3 regions of the Fictibacillus enclensis genome follow, and region 3 is predicted to be linked to each of the others. Evidence: riboswitches for the same ligand, from Rfam matches in the RefSeq annotation. Region 3 holds a riboswitch; each other region holds the start of a gene.

Region 1 (3,756 bases), 2.3 Mb from region 3:
GGCGTCTGAAGGAGATGCATATTGATGTCTGGATGATCACCGGTGACAATGACCGCACAGCAAATGCCATCGCCCGTCAGGTTGGAATCGAGCATGTGATTGCAGGAGTACTTCCGGAAGGAAAAGCGGAAGAAGTAAAAAATCTGCAGGAAAAAGGGAAAAAAATAGCGATGGTCGGTGACGGAATAAATGATGCACCTGCTCTGGCTTTAGCGGATATTGGAATGGCCATTGGGACCGGTGCGGATGTAGCTATGGAGGCCGCGGATATTACATTAATCCGGGGAGATCTAAACAGCATTGCCGACGCCATTTTTATGAGTCGAAAGACCATTCGCAACATTAAACAAAATCTGTTCTGGGCATTTGCCTACAACGCGATTGGAATCCCTTTTGCCGCTTCCGGATTTTTGGCTCCCTGGCTGGCAGGGGCGGCTATGGCCTTCAGTTCGGTATCCGTTGTGCTAAACGCCCTAAGGTTGCAAAGGATCAAATTGTGAAGGTGGAGTCTGGTGATGCCTGCGATTATCAGAAAATGGGTACTTTCAGCTGCTGGGATTCTGATTCTCATTATGGCAGCTTATGGCTTGTTAACGGGAAAGTGACCACCTATCCTTTTATCGTAAATGTCAAAAAAATCCAAAAAAGCTTCGGTCATGCTTAGCATACCGAAGCTTTTTTGTGTGAATCAGCCTGTTCTTTTTGAAAGAGAAAGATTGCTGGTTTTTTTGTTTTTACGGAGGCTGTACACGATGCCCGCCACCCAGAGTACCCCAAGAATCGTATACACGGACTGTAAAGATGTTCCTGAAACCCCAACCGTTTGAAGGATGGTGCGGGCATTCGTAAAGATAATTAGTCCGCCCACCACAACACCGAGAATATGGGAAGGAATAATCTTAACAAGATAAGCTGCGATCGGTGCAGCAATCAATCCGCCGGCCATAAGGGCAATGACCCACATCCAGTTCACCTGATGCCAACCAAGGGAGATCAGGAAACCGATGGTTGCGGATAAGGCAACCGCAAATTCACTTGTATCAACAGAGCCAATGACTTTTCTTGTAGACGTTCCGTTTTTGGCCAGCAGGACCGGAGTGGCTACCGGCCCCCATCCTCCGCCGCCTGTCGCATCAAGGAATCCGGCAACCAATCCCAGGGGAATGAGCTGCTTGCGGCTGAACGCTTTTTCGTGCTCCGTTACTTTATTGTTCTTTTTAAATAAAAAACGGTAAAGAATATAAAATCCTAGAAATAGCAGGAAAAAGGATACATAAGGCTTTACAATGTCACCGGGAAGGCTTGACAAGAAGCAAGCGCCAGCGAAGGCACCGATTGATCCCGGAATAATAAGCCGATAGATAATCTTTTTATCCACATTTCCAAAGCGTATATGAGAAACCCCGGAAGCTGCAGTAGTAACGACTTCAGCAAAATGCACGGAAGCCGAGGCAACGGCGGGTGCGATTCCGAAGGCAAGCAGCAGGGAAGTTGAAGTCAGTCCGTAGGCCATACCGAGCGATCCGTCAATGAGTTGGGCCACGAGGCCGATTAGTGCCAAGACAATCAATTTTTTCATGGTTTACTCCTCCTGTCACGTAAAAAAAAAGACTCCTAACTACTGTTTGTTAAGAGCCTTCGGTTTTTCCGATCAGCTTAGTGTGATTAAATTAATATTTACTATATTCAATAACAGTGAACTCTGTCAATAATATTTAAACAAATTTTCAATAAATATTTTTTAATCCGATATGAATAATAGGGTTTCCTTTGTAATAAATATGTGGTATTATTTAAAAAAATAAAAAAACTTATCCAGAGTGGTGAAGGGAACTGGCCCGATGAAACCCGGCAACCTGCAATTTTTGCAAGGTGCTAACTCCAGCAGAATGTTTATTACATTTTGGAAGATAAGGTAATATGTTTACCTCGTCAGCCTTTCCGAAATGGGAAGTTTTTTTTATTGTCCAAAAGCGAGCAAACCAGAGAATAAGGAGGTTCTGATGTGGTAAACGGTCCAAACCAGGATGAAATTTTTGAGCAGTTGAAAGAAATGCTGAACAGTATAAGATATGGTTCCATTACATTGATTGTTCAAGATGGAAAACTGATCCAGATTGAAAAAAATGAAAAGGTTCGATTCAAGTAAACCATTCGCTGACTAGAAAACTAGAGGCGGATGCTTCCATATTTGTTGATATATCGGCCTTTTTTTATAAAAATGTGCAAAAGGATAAACATTTTGCATCGAGAGCCATATGCTTACTAAAAGGGGTGGTTTACTATGCTTAAGTATGATACATGGGAGGAGCAGGAACATGATTTCCCGTTCCCATCAGACAGCGAAACAAAAGGCGCGATGGAAGTCCTGCAATGGGCCTACGATTATTACGGAGATGAATTGGTTTATGCCTGCAGCTTTGGCATAGAGGGCAGCGTACTCGTAGATTTGATTTCAAAGGTCAAGCCCGATGCACGGGTTGTTTTTCTTGATACGGGCCTTCATTTTAAAGAAACCTATGAAGTTATTGAAAAAGCGAAAGAAAAATATCCGTCACTTAATATTGAAATGAAGAAACCGGCACTCACTGTCGCCGAACAAGCGGGCGAACATGGTGACGAACTATGGAAAAGGAATCCAAACCTATGCTGCCAAATCAGAAAGGTGATTCCACTTGAAGAAACACTGAGCGGTGCCTCAGCGTGGCTTTCAGGGCTCAGAAGAGAACAGTCAGAAACAAGGCGCAATACTCAATATGTGAATAAAGATAACCGCTTCAAATCCATTAAAATATGTCCGCTGATCCATTGGACGTATAAAGACATATGGAGATATGCACATAAACATAGTCTCCCCTATAATACGTTGCACGACCAGGGCTACCCGAGCATCGGATGTCAGCCTTGTACTCTTCCTGCCGATTGGGCGTCAGGAGATGCAAGATCTGGCCGTTGGTCCGGTCAGGGTAAAACAGAATGTGGTCTTCACCAATAATTTCAATTACAGGAGGAACAATTTAAATGGCTATTTTACCGCACGGAGGAAAACTCATTAACCGATACGAACCAGAATATTCAACAAACCATATTCAAAAAGAAGTGGAACTGGATGCCACCTCATTGAGCGATCTTGAGCTGATTGGGATAGGAGCATATAGTCCGATTACCGGATTTCTGACAGAAAAAGATTATTTATCAGTTGTAAACGATCTCCGTCTGGCAGATGGCGCAGTATGGAGTATTCCGATCGTCCTTCCGGTACAGGAAAAAACAGCACGTACCCTTTCAACCGGTGACGAAGTAAAGCTTACGTTTAACGGGGAAACCTATGGTGTCATCGAGGTGCAGGATGTTTACCGTCCGGATATTAAACATGAAGCACAGCAAGTCTATCAAACAACCGATGTTGAGCACCCGGGAGTAAAGAAGATTTTAGAACGCCCTTCCTATTATATTGGTGGTCCGGTTAAACTGGTAAAACGTCCGAAAAAGGACCGGTTCAATGAGTACCGTCTTGATCCAGCGGAAACCCGCAAAGAATTTGAGGAACGGGGATGGAAAACGATTGTGGGCTTCCAAACAAGGAACCCAGTTCACCGTGCACATGAATATATTCAAAAAACAGCGCTTGAGACAGTAGACGGACTTTTCCTTAATCCGTTGGTTGGTGAAACCAAATCAGACGATATTCCGGCTGATGTCCGTATGGAAAGCTATGAAATTCTGCTTAAAAACTACTATCCGAAAGATCGTGTG
Region 2 (3,756 bases), 150 kb from region 3:
ACTTTTTTCCTAAAATGGCTCATAGCAAACATGTAATTTCATCCATATGAAAAAAGCCCGGCAGAACAGCTGCCGGGCTTTTGCACATTTATTAACCTTGGAATAGTGCCGAATGAAGAACTTCATTGGCAGCCGAAATAATATTGAACATAAATGCGCCCCACCAAAGCATGCGGCCGCGGGAGGATACTTTGCTCCATCTTGCACCATTGCCATGCTCTTTAAAGTAAATAAGGGCTGCTACTGCCGTAATATTAAAGAAAATCATGCTCCACCGGGCAACAGCCATGTACGCCGGGCTGACCAATCCGCCAGCAAGAAGCAATCCGTTGATTAGAAACAGCATATAGAAAAATGGAAGACTTTTCATGTCATCACTCTCTCCAATTGATGATCAAATCCTCATTTATTCTATCATCCTTACCTTCAATTTGGAACGGGTTTGTGCAATGGTTAACAATGTTGACACAATTAATGGAGAGAGGGGGTGTTTACCTTTTTTTCTGAGGAAGATTGATCACATCGGAAGAGGAAACCATGACCATAATGCTTCCACCGTATGCTTTTGCACGGATCAGGATGGGCTGATTATAACGGTTCTGAAAACGGAAGTCAGGACCGTACCAGCTTACCGTTGCATCCCGTCCTTTAGGAACATAGGGAACTCTGCGGGTATGGGAATACCGTTGAACAATGTGGAGTCCGGCACGGTCCACAGCATTAAAAAGGGTAGAAGAAACCTGGCAGATGCCGCCGCCTACTCCTTCGGACAGTTCGCCCCGGATAATCACCGGTGCACGCATATACCCTTTTTCCTTTGTTCGGTTTCCAACAACCCTATTAAAAGAAAAGGTCTCCCCGGGAAAAACAACATGATTATCAATGGCGTTGGCGGCCAATGAAATATTATGAATCCGTGAGGTATTGGAGCGGTTAAAGTAGGTCACATACTGGCCGAGGTGGTTGGTTCTTATGTTTCCGAGCAGCTCACTATCCACCCGGGGATGGACCGTCAGGCTTGGAATTTCTATCTTTGAGGGTCCTTTACTAAAGAACTTTGCATAAAATTTTTCCTTGAACGCCTCCCGATAAAGCTTCGAACCATTTTGCCCAGAAGATATTCCACCAGTATCATTGATCCGTGCATTGACAGGCGGCCGGTACACATGTCCTTCCAGCTTGTCCGTAAAGACCTTAAGCTTTTCGGTATCAAGAACAGGAGTCCCAGGAAGCGGCACCGTGAAATCCTTGCGCTGTATGATGGCAATTGTCTGGCCTTGCTGAACGAGTGAGATGCTGTCCGGCGTGTTGACAGGAACCGGCTGCACAAGCAGAAGCATACTCGTTAACCAAGAAAGTAACATAGTCGAAAACCTCCCAACAATTAGTATGATAAGGGTAACTTTTATTTATGTAAGAGATAAACAGAAGGAAGAAATTGAAAGTAGAAAAATTATCATTTTAAAAAGTTTTAATCTGTTTTTTCAGAAAGTTATTGACATTCAAATACATACCTGTTTTAATTACAAGTAATCCGATAAGGATTCCCTTTTATCAAAAACTACATACTCTATCTTATTAAGAGAGGTGGAGGGAATTGGCCCTATGAAACCTCGGCAGCGGACTCTTTTCAATTGAAGAGAACTGTGCCAAATCCAACAAGCCGCAAGCTTGGATGATAAGAGAAGCATGAACCGTACTTCTTCTTTACGTCCTTCTGGCACGTTGAAAGGAGTTTTTTATGTTTTTTTGAATAAAGGGAATTGAGCAACTGTACAAATTCACTAATAAAGTCGACCGGACAACCGGAGACCATTTTTGTTTATTAAAATGGCTCCGGTTGTTTTTATTTTGAACAGCTTTATTTAAAAAAGGAGGATGGGGCGAGTGGCATTATTACAGGTCAATGAGGTTGAAAAAAGCTTTGAAACCGTCAATGGCAAGGTTAAAGCGCTGGAACAAATCCAGCTTGATGTGGAGAAAGGGGAATTTATTACGGTAATCGGGCCGAGCGGGTGCGGGAAAAGCACCCTTTTAAAAATCGTGGCTGGGCTGGATACGGCCCATGAAGGTTCAGTTTGGCTGGATAACCGGAAAGTGACTGGACCGAGCATTGAAAAAGGATTTATTTTTCAGGAACCGCGGCTGTTTCCCTGGCTCACCGTTGAGAAAAATATAGCCGCCAATTTGCCAGTTAAGAACAAGGAGACAAAGGAAAGCGTAAAGCAGCTCATCGAACTGGTCCGTTTGAAAGGGTTTGAAAACTCCTATCCAAAAGAGCTCTCCGGCGGGATGGCACAGCGGGTAGCCATTGCCAGAGCCCTTCTTCGAAATCCGAAGGTGCTGCTGCTTGATGAACCGTTCGGAGCGCTTGATGCCTTTACCCGCTCTCATATGCAAGAGGTCCTGCTCGATATTTGGCAGAACAACCGTACGACCATGCTTTTTGTAACCCATGATATTGACGAAGCGATCTACCTGGCGACCAGGGTTGTCATCATGAATCCAAGGCCGGGAACCATCCGGGAAGTGATTCCGGTTGACCTTCCATATCCGAGAAAGAAAACAGATGCGTCTTTTCAGGAAATCCGCCAGCGTGTGCTGAGTGAATTTGAAAAAGTAGAAGAACACCAGGCAGCAGCGATTTGATTTAAAAGGAGATGAAAAAATGAGCAATCAAACTGGAGTATTAACACGATCAGGTGTTGAACACCCCCCATCAGTAAAGGAAACGGCTGTTAAAAGAAATCGTAAAAAGTTACCTTTATCCCATTGGATGCGGGGGCTTGCACTTCCTGTTCTTGTCGTTCTGATTTGGGAAGCAGCTGGTGCCTATGGATTGATTTCGGCTACATTGCTTCCAAGGCCCAGCGAAATCCTGGTGGCATTTAAGGATTTAATCGTTTCGGGCGAACTATTCGCTCACTTTAAAATCAGTCTTTTCCGGGCGATTCTGGGATTCTTGCTCGGCGGCGGGCTCGGACTTCTTGCAGGGCTGGCTGTAGGTTTTTCAAGCAAAACCGAACTAACATTGGATCCCACGCTGCAGATGATGAGAACCATCCCCTCCTTGGCGGTGATCCCATTGTTTATCCTTTGGTTTGGCTTTGGCGAATTATCCAAAATCCTTCTCATTTCAAAAGCTGCCTTTTTCCCTTTGTATGTTAACGCGTTTGTTGGAATTCGCGGAGTGGATTCAAAACTGTTTGATGTCGCAAAAGTGCTCGAGTTCAGTAAATGGAAGCAGATTACAACGCTTATCCTGCCAGCCGCCTTGCCAAACATTCTTCTTGGCCTGAGGCTGTCATTAGGAGCCGCCTGGCTGGCATTGGTAGCGGCTGAGCTTATGGGTTCCAGTGAAGGGATCGGCTACTTGATCATGGATGCACGCCAGTTTTCCCAGACGTCCATTGTTTTTGTAGGGATTATTATTTTCGCTGTATTTGGCAAAGCATCGGATTCATTGGTGAGATATTTCGAGAAGAGACTTCTGAAATGGCGTGACAGCTTTATCGGATGATTTGAAAAATAGTGATGGAGGTGCTTTAACATGGTTCAAACAAAAAGACAGCTGCATCTTAATTTATTCCTGACAGGAATGGGACATCATGAGGCTTCCTGGAGACATCCCGGTTCAGAAACAGGGAATAACCTAAAGCTTTCCCATTATGTAAAATTTGCTAAAAAAGCAGAGGAAGCCAAATTCGATTCATTATTTCTGGCAGATCGATATGCGGTATCACGACAAGGTGCCAA
Region 3 (3,756 bases):
GATTCATTCCTGCGTCCACTGCTACCCCATTATTGATGATGGAAGCTGCCACATCCGGAAGCACGCGCGGTGTTTGTCCGGCAACCACAGGCTTAAGCTTTAAATGCTTCTTGTTCTCGACAACTTTTTTCAAATCTCCGTTGCCATCAAAATTCTTTTCGAGCTTGATGAGACCGGCGCTTTGCAGCAAAAGAAGTCCGCGGCCCATATTTGTCGCTTCATTCGGGAGGGCAATGGTTGCTCCATCCGGTATATCCTTGATGTCTTTGTATTTTTCAGAGTAAACGCCCATCGGCGCGATTACGGTTGTGGCAATCGGTGCTAAATCCAATTTATGTTCCTTTTTAAAGGAATTAAAGTAAGAAATGGTCTGGAACGAGTTTGCGTCAATATCTCCGTCCGCCAGGGCCTGGTTGGGACGAACATAATCAGAAAACTCCACAATTTCAAGATCGATTCCTTCCTTTTTAGCCTTTTCCGCAATGTATTTCCAGACATCACTGTCCGATCCACTAATGCCCATTTTTACTTTTTCCTCTTTGCTTCCGCCGCTGCATCCGCTTAAGAAAGCCGACAACAGCACCCCGATAACTAAAACGATAAGTGAATATTTTTTCATGATGTATCTCTCCCTTTTCTTTCGCTATCTTCTTCTTAATTTTCTTGAAATCACATTTCCTGAGCTTTGTAATCCTTGCACCAGGATAATGAGCAGAACCACCGTTACAATCATAACGTCCGTATCAAACCGCTGGTATCCGTAAGCAATAGCCAAATCACCAAGGCCTCCGCCTCCAACTGCACCAGCCATGGCAGATGCACCGACCAAACCGATGGTCGCGGTGGTCAATGACAGGATCAATGAACTGAAAGCTTCCGGGAGCAGGATGCGGAAAATGGTTTGCCAAGGCGTTGCACCCATGGCTTCTGCAGCCTCCACAATTCCCGGATCAATTTCCAGCAAGCTGTTTTCCACCAGCCGGGCGATATAAGGCCCTGCGTATACAATCAACGGAACGATCGCCGCCGCTGTCCCGATGGATGTTCCTACAACTAAACGTGTAAACGGAATGATGGCTACCATGAGAATGATAAACGGTATGGAACGGAGAACGTTCACAATGGCATTCAGCACATTAAACACAGGTAAATTTTCAAGAATGTGGCCTTTTCTCGTTACGACGAGAATAATACCGATCAGGATGCCGATCACTGCCGATGCCAATAATGAAACACCGACCATGATCAATGTATCACCGGTCGCATCCAGGATGTCGACCCAGAATGTACTCCAATCAACTGGCATGTTCAATAACCTCCCTTACTTCCACATCGCCCTGTCCTGCAAAAAAGACGGCCCTGCGGATTTCCAGTTCGTCCCCAATCAGCTGAACTACGAGATTTCCAAATGGAACATCCTGCAGTTCGGTAACATGTCCGTACAGCACGCTGACATCGACATCAAACTTTTTTGCAATTTGAGATAAAAGCGGCTGTCCTGTTGAAGCTCCTGTAAAAACAATCCGGAACACCTGATGATTTTTGTCCTGGTTCCTCAAGATGGTTTTCAGCGAATCAGGAAGTTCATCCTGAAGGACAGAGCTTACAAATCGACGTGCGGTTTCTGTTTTCGGCCGGGAAAAGACTTCAAAAACACTGCCCTTCTCGATCACTTTACCTTTCTCCATCACCGCGACCGAGCTGCAAATCTCACGGATCACATTCATTTCATGGGTGATGATCAGAATAGTGATGTGATATTCCTTATTGATTTTTTTTAATAGCTCGAGGATGCTTGATGTGGTCTGCGGGTCAAGCGCCGAGGTGGCCTCATCACAGAGCAGAACCTCCGGATCCGTAGACAGCGCCCGTGCAATGCCCACCCGCTGCTTTTGACCGCCTGACAACTGATCCGGGTATTTATGTCCATGTTCGGAAAGTCCGACAAACTCAAGCAGATTGTTTACTTTTTCTTTAATGACACTCTTCTTTTCTCCCTGGAGGTAAAGAGGCGTTGCTATGTTATCAAACACCGTTTTCGCATTCAGCAGATTGAAATGCTGAAAAATCATACCAATGTTTTTCCGTTTTTTCCGGAGCCCTTTCGGTGAAAGATCAGCCATGTTCTCTCCGTCCACCAGCACCCGTCCGGAGGAAGGCTTCTCAAGCAAGTTGACACACCGCAGCAGCGAGCTTTTCCCTGCACCGCTGTACCCAACCACTCCATAAATCTCTCCTTTATCTATTTCAAAGCTCACATTGTTAAGTGCTTTGACCTGGTTTTTGCCGCTCTCATAAATCTTGGTAACTTCCTCAAATCGAATCAATCGTGTGTTCCCCCTTCAAAACTGCTCCAACAAAAAAACCTCTTCTTGTGAACACAAGAAGAGGCCTGCTAATAATGATTAAAGCTTCTCTTCTTATCTCCCAAGCTCACTGCTTGACGGAATTGGCACAGTATTTCCGTTTGCCGGAAACCCGCTGCCGAGGCTTCAAAGGGCCAGTCCCTCCACCTCTCTGGATAAGAAAACCATTCAGTTTTTTTTTGCAATAAAAAATTCTCTTCCAAGACAAGAAGAGAATGTTAATTCCATAATAGAAATTTGCTCTTCTTATCTTCCAGGTTCTTTAGGGAACCTGGTGGAATTGGCACAGTGTTTTTTCAAAAAACGAAAAACCCGCTGCCGAGGTTTCAAAGGGCCATGTCCCTCCACCTCTCTGGATAAGAAATACGTCATATTTACTTGATGTGCTCTATCATATACCAGGGATTTCAATTTGTCAAATGTTTTTCCGAGCTATCCGCTTGGAATTGTTAGTATGTATTGCCCTATTCTAAAGCTTTACGGCATCCTTTTCAAGGAAAACCATTACACTTCCCTGCTCCACTTTCTGAACATAACGTTCCGCCGTTCGTTCGGACAAATCAAGGGACATTAAGAGCTCTTTTAAGTCTTCCTCTGAATCCTCCGAAAACATGGAAGCAAACGGCCCTGCGGCGAGGAGCGGCCCAATACCAGGAACGCCAAGACCCGGAACAGCAATGGCTCCGCCAATACCGGAAAGAAACCCGGCAATTGTGCCATAGGCTGCTTCGTTCACATCTTCATCCAAATGTTCTTCTGAAACGTTTGTCTTGTCAGCCACCCGATCCATCGTTCCATCGTCTTTAGCCAGGATGGATATGTCTTTGGCGTTGTACCCCTGGTCAACCAATGCTTGAATGCGATCAATCGCTTCGCTTTCTGAATCATATACCCCGATTACCATTTTACTCATTGCTTATCCTCCTTTATCCGTATGGCTCTCTTATTAGTAATTACCCTAACCCCACTTCACTAAACAATCACAAAAAAACTCCTTATCGGAGTTTTTTTGTTGACGGGTTCAGGACAGACCAGCCCGTTCAAAAATATGTTCTTTTTGATCAGCTTCGTACCTGCTGTCCCCAAGGACCAGTCCCTGAATCAGTGTATCCGCATCCTCATAGGGACTTTCGCTTCCGTTATAGATGGAAAGCGGCACAAAATATCCGTCTTCAATCGCTTGTTTTACCGTGTCGTATAACGGTTCAATTCCGCCTGACGACTTCCAGGATACATATTTGACTACCCTTTTCCCAAGCTGCTCAGTGATGCTGTCCTTCAAAAGCAGAGCCGCCGTCGAACCATTGACCCTGTAATTTAAATCAAACGCGATCTTTCTTCCATCCGGCGTAACAGCAATATCAAAACCGGCAATTCCCCTGTAGCCTCT

The links. Region 3 has a riboswitch for S-adenosylmethionine ahead of QNH15_RS05975 (methionine ABC transporter ATP-binding protein). Riboswitches for the same ligand answer to the same signal wherever they lie in the genome.
Region 1: linked by a shared signal. The riboswitch ahead of QNH15_RS20520 (YezD family protein) and the one ahead of QNH15_RS05975 (methionine ABC transporter ATP-binding protein) in region 3 are both predicted to bind S-adenosylmethionine.
Region 2: linked by a shared signal. The riboswitch ahead of QNH15_RS06750 (ABC transporter ATP-binding protein) and the one ahead of QNH15_RS05975 (methionine ABC transporter ATP-binding protein) in region 3 are both predicted to bind S-adenosylmethionine.

The regions. Positions count from the first base shown of each region.
Region 1 covers NZ_CP126109.1:3,926,338-3,930,093, reverse strand. Annotated here, with positions in the region: gene QNH15_RS20530 (heavy metal translocating P-type ATPase) at 1-500, shown strand, start outside; gene QNH15_RS20525 (sulfite exporter TauE/SafE family protein) at 689-1,579, opposite strand; SAM riboswitch class I at 1,809-1,917, shown strand; gene QNH15_RS20520 (YezD family protein) at 2,033-2,149, shown strand; gene QNH15_RS20515 (phosphoadenylyl-sulfate reductase) at 2,285-2,995, shown strand; gene sat (sulfate adenylyltransferase) at 3,022-3,756, shown strand, end outside.
Region 2 covers NZ_CP126109.1:1,250,207-1,253,962, forward strand. Annotated here, with positions in the region: gene QNH15_RS06735 (site-2 protease family protein) at 1-32, opposite strand, end outside; gene QNH15_RS06740 (hypothetical protein) at 92-370, opposite strand; gene QNH15_RS06745 (VanW family protein) at 492-1,364, opposite strand; SAM riboswitch class I at 1,573-1,685, shown strand; gene QNH15_RS06750 (ABC transporter ATP-binding protein) at 1,879-2,649, shown strand; gene QNH15_RS06755 (ABC transporter permease) at 2,669-3,520, shown strand; partial or broken gene QNH15_RS06760 (LLM class flavin-dependent oxidoreductase) at 3,551-3,756, shown strand, end outside.
Region 3 covers NZ_CP126109.1:1,099,010-1,102,765, reverse strand. Annotated here, with positions in the region: gene QNH15_RS05985 (MetQ/NlpA family ABC transporter substrate-binding protein) at 1-619, opposite strand, end outside; gene QNH15_RS05980 (methionine ABC transporter permease) at 644-1,306, opposite strand; gene QNH15_RS05975 (methionine ABC transporter ATP-binding protein) at 1,296-2,327, opposite strand; SAM riboswitch class I at 2,418-2,528, opposite strand; SAM riboswitch class I at 2,610-2,729, opposite strand; gene QNH15_RS05970 (YflT domain-containing protein) at 2,836-3,279, opposite strand; gene QNH15_RS05965 (ATP-grasp domain-containing protein) at 3,388-3,756, opposite strand, start outside.